Linked DNA regions of Flavivirga eckloniae. The protein of the gene in region 2 interacts with the protein of the main gene of each other region in a pairwise test. Links are inferred from orthologs where the notes say so. Each region holds a gene or a part of one and is shown on either strand. Other genes may lie near its edges.

What was found. Proteins that work in one complex are often made in the same cells at the same time.
Region 1: the proteins of tpiA (region 2) and pepT interact in binary tests that used the Escherichia coli proteins (3 or more experiments, as listed by UniProt). The link is inferred for Flavivirga eckloniae from one-to-one orthologs.

What each region holds. Positions count from the first base shown.
Region 1 is NZ_CP025791.1:1,204,352-1,210,289, reverse strand. The notes cover bases 1,885-4,719. They hold pepT (peptidase T), read right to left. Parts: upstream 4,009-4,719; coding sequence 2,761-4,008; downstream 1,885-2,760. Other genes in these bases: C1H87_RS04880 (quinone-dependent dihydroorotate dehydrogenase), read left to right, coding at 4,147-4,719; C1H87_RS04890 (hypothetical protein), read right to left, coding at 1,885-2,759. Outside these bases: C1H87_RS04900 (hypothetical protein), read right to left, coding at 1-735; C1H87_RS04895 (hypothetical protein), read right to left, coding at 841-1,848; more of C1H87_RS04890, read right to left, coding at 1,878-1,884; more of C1H87_RS04880, read left to right, coding at 4,720-5,178; C1H87_RS04875 (T9SS-dependent choice-of-anchor J family protein), read right to left, coding at 5,656-5,938. UniProt on the Escherichia coli protein: Cleaves the N-terminal amino acid of tripeptides.
Region 2 is NZ_CP025791.1:4,904,487-4,910,478, reverse strand. What follows is about bases 1,686-4,574. They hold tpiA (triose-phosphate isomerase), read right to left. Parts: upstream 3,561-4,574; coding sequence 2,811-3,560; downstream 1,686-2,810. Other genes in these bases: C1H87_RS20140 (ABC transporter permease), read right to left, coding at 4,147-4,574; C1H87_RS20145 (TlpA family protein disulfide reductase), read right to left, coding at 3,645-4,136; prmA (50S ribosomal protein L11 methyltransferase), read right to left, coding at 1,836-2,675. In the rest of the region: C1H87_RS20175 (MBL fold metallo-hydrolase), read left to right, coding at 1-77; C1H87_RS20170 (heavy-metal-associated domain-containing protein), read left to right, coding at 79-348; C1H87_RS20165 (ATP-dependent Clp protease adaptor ClpS), read right to left, coding at 352-627; C1H87_RS20160 (M57 family metalloprotease), read right to left, coding at 730-1,614; more of C1H87_RS20140, read right to left, coding at 4,575-5,223; C1H87_RS20135 (BT_3928 family protein), read right to left, coding at 5,230-5,992. UniProt on the Escherichia coli protein: Involved in the gluconeogenesis. Catalyzes stereospecifically the conversion of dihydroxyacetone phosphate (DHAP) to D-glyceraldehyde-3-phosphate (G3P).

The DNA.
Region 1 (5,938 bases), 3.7 Mb from region 2 along the record:
CTTTAGAGATTGTTCATCATACAAAATATGGAACGATTCGTGAAACATAACAGCCAGGAGCTGTTTGTAATTGTCGAAGCCCTGAGGAATTCCAGCTATGGCCAAATTGTAAAAGGCAGTAGCAGTAAACCCGATTTTTCTTTCATCCGGAATTGGAGAGATGTACATTTTAAAGGGCAGGTTTAAATCCCAATTCGATTTATGAAAATGTAACAGCTGTTTAAAAGGGGAATCGATATCAACTGCCGCTACAAGGCTTTGTATGTTTTTCAATTGTTTTTCGAAAAGCGGTTTGCAAGGAATATAAATAAGGTCTTCGTAAATAGGTTGAAATTCAACAAGAATGTTGTAAAGCTTGTTGAGGTCTTCGTTTGGAATTATACCAAATGACTTCTTTTTAAATTCTTCTAGGTTGGAACTTTCAAGAAGGTTTCTATTTAATATGAAATAGGTGTTCCCTCCAATTTTGTTCCCGTAAGGATATTGCGGAAACTCGTACGAATAAAAAATGTTTATGTTGGCAAATGCTTTTAAGAGTTGATTGTACTTTTCTGTATTATATTTCGATTTGTTAAAAGCCTTTTTGTACGGATTGGTTTGGCGAGTTGAGGATATATTATTTAAAAAATCCAGTGTTGCATAGTTTTTCGAAAACTCAACCTGAAATGTCATGTTTTGCGAATAACTGTGTATAAAGAATAGAATTAGGAAAAGAACCGTTACGAGTTTTTTCATGGTTTTTTGGGGATTTAAAGGCGGGGTTTTATTTAGAACGTAGTGAAAGCTTGTTGTACAAAGCATTATATGTCATTCAGAATGAACACTTTTGGGACTGCCTCATTAAATATTATTGATATAATTTTTAAACTCATTTTTGTTATCTATGTACAACGCCAAAACTTTAAATTTTCTTTTAATACCATAAAGTCCAATTAATGTTTGTTCGGTTTTTAATTTAATGATAACGTTGTGACTTTCCAGTTCTCCTAAAAATGATAATCTTTGAACAGCTTTGTCCTTTTCAAGATCTTTTGACGATAGCTCTATGGAATCAATATTTTCTATAGCGATAGTGCATTCGGTCATGATGCCGTATCGCAGATAGAGTTTGTTGTTTTCAATTGAAATGGGACGTTTTGTCATCGATTTTAAAAAACCGAAAATCTGAATACCGGAATAAATACTGAGGCATGTTAAAATCCATGCCGCTATATTACTCCACTTAACGAGCAATGCATGTAAAACAAAGGTTTCTATAGCTACAATAAGTATTATGGCAATTAGTAATGTTGGTGTACCACTGTTCTTGTGGTATGAGAATTCATTACTGCTTAATTCTCTTTTTTTCCAATATATAAAGCCATAATAAAACACCGCAATTTCTGTTACAAATGGAATAACTACTGGTTTAGGCAGTATGTTATAACAGGTCTTTTTTAGCGTTGTAAAAAAGTCGAACGAAGCCGTTTTTTCATGTTTGAAACGTTTTATGCCTTTTCGAACATTGTAGATTATAAACGCTAAAATTGATAGCTCCATAAGAGGAAATACCCAGGTTTTAAAAAGGTTTAGGTAATACTGGTTTTCCGAAGGAAGTATTAACGAACAAACAATCATTCCAAAAATGATAAAAGGAACAATCGTTGTTTTGGGAATGTTGGTTTTCCTAATGAGTAAAAAATAGACTAAAGGAACGGTTAATAACAAATCGCATGTAATACCAATAGCTAAACTAGTTGGGTTCGATTGAAAAACGGATGATTTAGCGATTAAAACCATCAACCCTATAATCAATAACGGAATTCCGAAAATTATTAGATGCCTTTGAAAGGTTATTGCTTTATTCATTTTGTTCCTTATTAAGCCCTAAAAAAGTGCTATTGTGTTATGGCATTTATCTTTAAAGTAAATTTGTAATTGAAATTTACAACATTATTTTCAAATAGTATTTCATCATAACTAAGATAAGATTCTAATGATACTTTATTTATATGCTTATCTTTAATGTTGACCTCTATTTTACCCTTAGATTTTACATTTAAATTAATGATATTGTTAGGTACTTCCTCTTTATTTAATTCAACTATACCTTCAACATCAAAATACGCTTTGTCTGCTTTAACTTTTGTAAGGGTGAATTTATTTTTTGTGTTGTTGCTAATAATGTCCTTAATAGGAGCATTCTCCAACATTGCTGGCTTTTCTGCTAATAATAGTCTGAGAGGTTTCTCTAGAATGAATGAATCACCTATGGATAAAGCATTATCGGGAAAGAAAACGGTACTTTCAACATTTTTATAATATAGTTTTATCATGGATTCGTTTTTGCTTTTTAGATTATCAACAAAAACTTCATCTATCTGAACTTTATTTTTAGAATTAATTTTTCCAACCAGTTTCAAAGATTTAAAACCATGCTCTTTATTTATCTTTTCTCTCTCATAAAAGCCTTTATAAGAAAGTTGGTCAAACAATATTTTAATAGGTATGTTTCCTTCACTATCAAGATTGAAAGTTGATATTTTCATTCTAAAAGATTCCTCTTTACCGGACTTTAAACTTTTAACAGACCCAATAGAGTCTAACATTCGTTTCATATCCTTATCAACATCCTTAAACGTATTTATGCTAGATGTCTCTTTTATTCTGTATGTATAAGTCTGGTTAGGTTCGTAAACGACTTTAATATGATAGTTTTCGGTTTGAGAGGAGCTTAAGAAAGTACAAAACAGGAATAAAAAGAATATATAATGTTTCAAATTAATTCAATTTTTTTTCTAAAGCTGTTAATTCTGCAATTTTGCAGATCACCTCAGTGGCTTTAATCATACTCTCAACAGGAACGTATTCATAACGTCCATGAAAATTATGTCCACCAGCAAAAATATTGGGGCAGGGAAGTCCCATGTAGCTTAATTGCGAACCATCGGTACCACCTCGAATGGCTTTTATAAGCGGTTGTATACCCAGTTGTTTCATGGCTTTTTCTGCAATATCTACAATATGCATTACAGGCTCAACCTTTTCTTTCATATTGTAATATTGATCTTTTATTTCGGTAGTAATAGCCTCTCTGCCGTATTGGGAATTTAATTCGTTGGTTAATTTTTGCATCACTTCTTTACGTGCTTCAAAATGTCCTCGATCATGATCGCGAATAATATATTCTAAAATCGTTTCTTCAACATCACCTTTCATGTTATGCAAATGGAAAAAACCTTGATAGCCTTCTGTATGTTCTGGGGTTTCCAGTCGTGGTAACGAATTAATAAACTCCTGTGCGATATACATAGAATTTATCATTTTACCTTTAGCATATCCTGGGTGTACAATTTTACCTTTAACGGTTACCACCGCACTTGCGGCATTAAAGTTTTCGTATTCTAATTCGCCTATTTGGCTACCATCTATGGTGTAAGCCCAATCTGCACCAAATTTTTCAACATCAAATTTATGTGCTCCTCTTCCAATTTCTTCATCGGGAGTAAAACCAACCCTAATTTTTCCATGTTTAATTTCCGGATGGTTTATTAAGTATTCCATAGCCGAAACAATTTCACAAATACCGCCTTTATCGTCGGCACCCAAAAGTGTAGTGCCGTCTGTTGTTATTAAGGTTTGGCCTTTGTATAGTAATAAATCCTCAAAATAACCTGGAGATAGTACGATGTTTTCTTCTGAATTTAAAACAATATCCTTACCATCATAGTTTTCTATAATTTGAGGATTTACATTGGCTCCTGTAAAATCTGGTGAGGTATCGAAATGAGAAATAAATCCTATAGTCGGTACATCGTATTCTACATTAGCAGGTAATGTAGCCATAATGTACGCGTTATCGTCAATGGTAACATCTTGCAAACCAATAGATTTAAGCTCTTCGGCCAGTTTGTTGGCCAAATCCCATTGTTTTTTGGTACTTGGTGTTGTATTTGATGATGGATCTGATTCGGTATCGATAGTAACGTAACTTACAAATCGTTTTATGATGTTTTCTTTTGAAATCATTTTAAATAAACTTTGGTATGGTTTAGTATGAAAATACTTAGTGTTTGTTATGGGTTTAAAAATACGATTATTAATTTTTTTTGCTCTTAGAATTGTGCAATTTTTTATTTAGAAGTACTTTTGCATAAATAATACCGGATGTACAAATTATTACTTCGCCCTCTATTTTTTTTATTCGACCCAGAAAAGATTCACCATTTTACATTTTCACTTATAAAAGTCACATCTAAAATACCTGGCTTTGCAGCTCTTTTTAGAAGTTTATATGTGGTTAAAGGTGCCAAATTAAAGCGGAACCTGTTTGGTTTAACGTTTAAAAATCCGGTAGGTTTGGCTGCTGGTTTCGATAAAAATGCTGTGCTATACAATGAGTTGGCAAATTTCGGGTTCGGTTTTATAGAAATTGGTACGGTAACTCCAAGGGGACAGGTAGGAAACCCTAAGAAAAGATTATTCAGACTTAAGGATGATCAGGGAATTATTAACCGAATGGGGTTTAATAACGAGGGAGTAGAAGCTGCCATTTCTCAATTAAAGAAGAATCAGGGTAAATTGATTATTGGAGGTAATATTGGAAAAAACACCGATACGAAACCAGAGGATTATACTAAAGATTATTTGGAATGCTTTAATGCATTGCACCCTTATGTTGATTACTTTGTACTTAATGTAAGTTGCCCGAATGTGGGGAGCCATGCCAAATTAAATGATAAAGATTATTTGGAAGAGCTTATTGGTGCGGTACAAGAGGCTAATGCTTCATTCGAAAGCAAAAAACCAATTCTGTTAAAAATAGCACCAGATTTAAATAATGGTCAATTGGATGAGATTGTAGAACTTGTTGCAGATACAAAACTGGATGGGGTTATTGCCAGTAATACATCTATGGACAGAAGCGATTTAAAAGCTTCGGAAGCATTACTTGAAAATATTGGTAACGGAGGTTTAAGCGGCCAACCCATAAAGGATAAAAGTACAAGTGTTATTAAGTATTTATCTGAAAAAAGTAACAAAGCATTCCCTATTATTGGAGTAGGAGGTATTCATTCTGCAGAGGATGCTCTTGAAAAAATAGATGCTGGTGCCGATTTAGTACAAGTTTATACCGGGTTTATTTATGAAGGTCCGAGTCTTGTAAAGAAAATTAATAAGGCATTGCTTAAAAGGTAGTTTTTATTCCTGCCTTAATGAACTACGATGTACCAACAAATATGGCTGCATATTAAATAATAATTTTACAAAGATAGACACTAATTTTACGAATTATCACAAATGATTCTAAATATAGATTGTTTACTAATAAGTAATCTGTGTTTGCTTATTAGTAAACTAAAGCGCAGAGATATAATAGGATTAAATCGGGTTTGGATTGTAAAAACAGACTGAAAGTATGATTCGTGATTATGAATAGTATAGAGAGCAATCCATTATATTGAGGTTTTATTCGTGTAAATCTGTGTAATTCGTGGCTTGATTAAAAAGATGTGGGGACACTATAGCTTACAGAAACAAGTTCAGCACAGACCGAAGTAATGACAAAAACGGATATTAATTTTTTTGAAAAAGCTAAGTTGATGTCAGCTTGGTTAAAACTAGTTAGAATCAAGTCTTAATTCTAAAAGCGAAGCGGTCTTACGTCTTTCCTTTTTACTTAACTATCTTTTTTACAATTCTGGAATTCTTGCCATTTATAGATATAAAGTAGGTTCCTGAAGATAGACTACTCACATCAATAGGGTGATTTGTTAGTGTTCCCGATAAGAATATTTGTCCAACCAAGTTAGAAATTTGATAATTTAAAGTACCATTCGTATTTCTGGAGTTAATATAAAGTGTCGCATTGGTAATTGGGTTCGGATACACTTTTATATCCAATAGCGTGTCAACACTATTAGGAACCTCTTTGATGCTTTTAATAAGAATATCGTCT
Region 2 (5,992 bases):
ATATTGCCGGAGGCTTTGCAGCTATTAAAAAAACAGATTTACCAACAACTGCGTTTGTTTGTCCATCAACGTTATAAAATGAAAACAACTTTAGAAATACAAAACCTTAAATGTGGTGGCTGTGCCAATACAATTATCAGTAAATTATCGGAACTAGAAAACATAAGTGATGTCTCAATTAGCAATGAAGACCATACCGTTTCTTTTTCTTATGAAAACGACAACGTGTTTACTGAGGCTAAACAATTATTGCATAAAATTGGTTACCCGACTGTTGGAGAAAAAAATGCATTAACAACAAAAGCAAAATCTTTTGTTAGTTGCGCAATCGGTAGAATGAATGGTTAATGCTTAAACGATTTCGGCGCTTAACCCTGCATCAAGAAGCATAGAACAGCGAGGTTTTAAATCTTCGTAAGGTCCTGTTTTAACAGTACACTTTCCTTTGTAATGAACTATTAACGAGCATTGTTCTGCCTGCTCTGAAGTATGTTCACAAGCATAAATAAGTGTTTCTATAACATGATCGAACGTATTAACATCGTCATTAAATAGTACTATTTCACGTTGAGTGACTATTTCTTCCTCAAGTAATAATTCTTCTGATGCTTTTTCTTTAGTGCTCATTTTTTAATTTTTAACTAAAATAATTTATTTTTTTAAAACAAAAACAAAAGGACACCAAAAAAGGTGTCCTTTTTAAATATAAAGCTATTTTTATCGAGAATACTAGTACATATACTGTAGTCCAATAATGTCATCGGCATCAAATTCTCCATCTACAGAAGAATTGAAACAAGCCAACATAATTGAATTCGGATTATAACCTGCTGATGTTCCAGGAATTGCATTTGCGCCTACTCCAGCCAGTCCTTCATTTATATTTTGGCCACAACTTTGTCTTGTTTGCCAATCTGTATGTCTAAACCCAACCGAATGTCCTATTTCATGCGTAATTACATGTTCTATAACATCAACATTAAAACTGTTTAAACCGAATATTTGAACAAACTTATAGGGGTTTCCACTAGCAGATGGAAAACCGGCAGATCCTCCAGAGCCAAATTGAAATGGGTTATTGTAAACAACCATGTCCTTAGGTCCGTAGTTTGTACCAAAAGTTAACGTAAAAGAAATTGAAACGCCACTTAATGAGTTATAATTATTTACAGCCATCTGTAATGCATTTTGTTCTTTTGGACTCAAGCCATATCCGCCACCACCGGTGAAACCAATGATGCTTATATTTTTCCCTTGAGACACCAAATTATTGGTATGGTAGTTACGTTCTGTTTCACTACTACCTTTACTTCGTACTCTATTAAAATCTAACTGCATAATTTGTTCCTCCGTAAACATAAGATCTTCTTCTACCTGAATCATAGGTGTGGTTGTACCATCTGGTAATAAAAAATCGACAACCTTTACACCGTCTGTATTCAGATAAAAATCAGATAGTTTTTGTAACATCTCATCTGTTACTTTTAATTTATCTGTGGTAGCTTCTTCTTCTATTTGAGAATTATTATCGGTAGTGACATCCTCTTTTTGACATGATTGAAATAAAAAAGGGGACAATAAAATAGCGACTAAAAATATTTTAAATTTTTCCATGATTTTTAAGTTTTTAATTAATAAATAAAAGCTTCCGGAAACTGGTGCATAAGTTTTTCAGTCTCAGCATTCGATAAGGGTACTGAAAAAAATGTGCTTTAAAATAAATTTATTTCTATATAAATATAATCATTTAAAACAGAATAATTATGTGGTTTCCCCGCATAATAACAGGTTATTACTATGAAAATCAATGTTTTACTAAAAACACTTCAAAAAAACTATTCTTTTTTAAACTCTAAAGCTACCCAATTATTTCGCTCTAATTGAGATTGAAGTTCAAGATTGTTTGTATTGCATATTTTTTTTATAACAGGAATATCGTCGTTATAAAAACCGCTTAAAAACAAAGTCCCTTTTTTGTTTAAACAAGATGCGTAAGTCTCCATATCTTGTATTAAAATATTTCGGTTAATATTGGCAATAATTATATCGTATGTTTTGTTTTTTAAAACCGAAGCATCGCCTTCTATAACCGTTATGTGTTTACAATTATTACGATTTACGTTCTCTATACTGTTTAAATAACACCAGTTGTCATAATCTACGGCATCAATAGATCTTGCCCCTTTCATCTCTGTTAAAATAGCTAGCACTCCTGTACCACAGCCCATATCTAAAACAGATTTATCTGTAAAATCGTTGTTTAGTATGTGTTGAATCATCATATGCGTAGTTTCATGATGTCCGGTACCAAAGCTCATTTTTGGTTCGATAATAATATCGAACTTTGTATTAGGTTGTTCATGAAATGGTGCACGAACCGTACATATATTATCAACTACGATAGGATTAAAATTCTTTTCCCATTCCTGGTTCCAATTGGTCTGTTCGATCTCGCTAAAAGTAAAATTGATTTCAAATTCTTCTGAATCTAAAATTTGAATATCATCCAGTATTGTTGGGTTCCAATCTTCTTTTTGAATGTATGCAGTTACACCTTCCTGAGTTTCTACAAAACTCTCAAACCCCGAATATCCCAGTTCTGCAACGAGTATTTCTACTCCAGGTTCAATGGGATTTACTTTAAACTCGTAACCTAAATAAATAATGTTTGCCATAGTCGACTTTTTCGACTGCAAAGATAGAAGTAAATACCAAAACTTGTTCTTTTACACAAAAAAGTAAGGGTATTCCATGATCAATTAAAAATCACGGAATACCCTTACTAAAAAATGTATCTATTAAAAGGCTGTTTAAAAAGCGTTTACAATAGCAAAAAAGTCGTCTGCATTAAGCGAAGCTCCTCCTATTAAACCGCCATCTACGTCTGGTTTAGAGAAAATCTCTTGTGCATTGCCTGGCTTAACACTTCCTCCATAAAGTATAGAAACAGCGTCAGCTACTTCACTACCATATTTATCTGTTAACGTTTTTCTTATAAATGCATGCATATCTTGTGCTTGCTCAGGACTAGCTGTTTCTCCTGTACCAATTGCCCAAACTGGCTCGTAAGCCAATACAATATTTTTAAAAGCTGAAGCTTTTAAGTGAAATAAAGCATTTTTTATCTGACCTTCTACTATAACTTCTTGGTTGCCCGATTTTCTATCTTCTAACACCTCTCCAAAACAAAAAATAACGCGTAAGTTATTTGCTAGAACAGCATCTACTTTTTTAGCTAACATCTCGTCTGTTTCGTTAAAATATTCACGACGTTCGCTATGTCCTAAAATTACCGTTTCTACACCTACACTCTTAAGCATACTTGCGCTAATCTCACCTGTGTAAGCTCCATTTTCTGCAAAGTGTACGTTTTGCGCTATCACTTCAATACCTTCTCCTTTTAACGCTTCAGAAGCTTGGTACAAATTAGTAAATGTTGGTGCAACCATAACCTCGGCATTCGATGTTTTAGTTTTACCCTTTAACGCTTCAATTAATGATCCTGTTTGCGATAAATCATTATTCATCTTCCAGTTTCCTGCTACAATATTTTTTCTCATAAGCTTAGTTTAAATTTTCCTTTACAGGAGAAAAACGTAAATTAAATTTTGTTCAATATTTTGAAAATTACGCCGCTAAAATACTTAATTTTTAATAGCTTCTATAAGATTTTCGTCATCAGATTCAATAACATCAAATACAACGATTTCGCTGGCTTTATTTATGACCATATATCTGGGAATCCAACTAATATCTACAAAATCTGCAAAAGGACAATCCTCTCCATTTTGCATATAATAATGATCGCCTGCAACATCATACTTTTCAATCCCTTTCTTCCAAGATGCTTCCCCTCTATCCATTGATAAAAACACATACGACACGTCTTTATATTCCGTTTGTAATGCTTTTAACTTAGGCATTCCTTCAATACAATCTTTACACCAGGATGCCCATATATCAATAACTATGGTTTTTCCTTTATGCTTTTCTAAAATACTTTGAAAAGTTACTTCATTGCCTTGCAATGATATAAAGGTGTCGTTCAATGCTTCGGTTGAAAATTGTACAGGATCATTACTATTACAGCTAAAAAAGCCGATCAATAATAGTACTAAGAGGTAATTCGTCTTCATTATAAATGCGTTATTGCAGCTTCACTTTTGGATCTAACCATACATAAATTAAGTCTACCAAAATATTTATGATTATAAAAAGCAGGGCTATAATTAGTACCGATCCCATAATTACAGGCAGATCTAATGTGTTTAGTGCGTTTACAATTTCTTTTCCCAAACCATTCCAGCCAAAAATATACTCTACAAAAACAGCTCCTGCCAACATAGATGCAAACCAACCAGATATTGCTGTAACTACAGGGTTTAATGCATTCTTAACAGCATGCTTTCTTATAATTTGAAATTCACTTAGTCCCTTAGCACGGGCGGTGCGAATATAATCCTGATTAAACACTTCTAACAAGGAATTCCGCATAAGCTGAATAACTACTGCTAATGGACGAATACCCAGTACTGTAGCTGGCAGTATTAAGTTTTTCCATTTTATGTGCATAGCTTCCCCAAAATCGTCCAATTCGTATAAACTGCCTGTCATTTCTAAATTTGTGTACTCATGCAGTATATACCCAAAAAACCAGGCAAATAAAATGGCACTAAAAAATGAGGGGATGCTCATACCTAAAGTACTGAATATCTGAATGAATTTATCTAACCATCGATCTTTAAAAAGTGCAGAAACTATTCCCAATAAAACACCTAAAATCATGGCTATTATAATGGCTGTTACTGCTAATACAAAGGTGTTTGGTAACGTTTCCCCCAACACCTCACTTACTTTTTTACCTTGTTTTGTAAATGATTCCCGCAAATATGGAAACTTTAAAACCACTGTTGTGTTTCCTATAGAAAACAGTCTTGTGGCTTGATACTTTCCTTTGCTCAGAAAGGTATAATCGTCTTGATTTTTTGAATGAAATGAAATGGGCAACAAATCGTTTAAATAATACAAATACTGAGTACTTACAGGTTTATCGAAACCATATTTTTGTTTTACAATTGCCAATTGTTCACTGTCTTCATTCTGTCCCAACATCATTTGCGCCGGGTCACCGGGAAGAACATTAAATAAAAAGAAAATAACAGTCACCACTCCAAATAATGTGAGTAAGGCGTATGAGGTTTTATTTAGTAAGTAGCTTATCAAATATGTTTATTCTACTTTTAGTTTAACGTCGATAATACTGGTATAAAGAATACTGTCTCTGGCATATAGTTCGCTCAACCGTAAAGAATCCTTCACCACATTGACACTTTCTATGTTTTCTTCATTCAAAGCATCAACATCATCTTCAGTGGCAGCTTGATCGTTTATAAAATAGGCCACAGTTTCTTCTTCAACTTCTGGCTCTGGCCTTCTTTCTACCTTTGGCAACTCTAATTTGTGAATATCGTTCCAATGTACTTTCTGTTTTACGGTACCGTTATCCAGTTCTAAAACTCCCGGATTGGAACGTACAACCGTTTTAAGGGCTTTTTCATCACACAGATAAAACTCAAAATCAATATTGTAAGCTTCTTTTATACGTTGCTTGGCTTCCTCGCCAGAAGCAGTTAAACCAATTAACCTATAGCCTTGCTTAATAGCATCGTCTTGTAAAGCTTTTAATTTTAAAGCACCTCCTCTTTCAATTTTTTCCAAACTATAAGATACAATTACAATAAGGTTTTCTTCTGCTAAAAAGTGTTGTGTTAAATCTTCTTCGGCGCTTTCTATTGAAAAGTCATAGATTGGAGGTTGATAACCTTCTTTAATCACTTTAGTCTCCACACTTACAAAATCACCTTCTACAGTTGGGTATGAGCCATTTGTAGTAATTATTTTCTCTTCGCCACCAATATTAAACTTCCATGCGTAATCTATAATTGGTTTTGCGGCATCTTCTGGAATGCTCATGTTTTCCTGAATGTTTGCT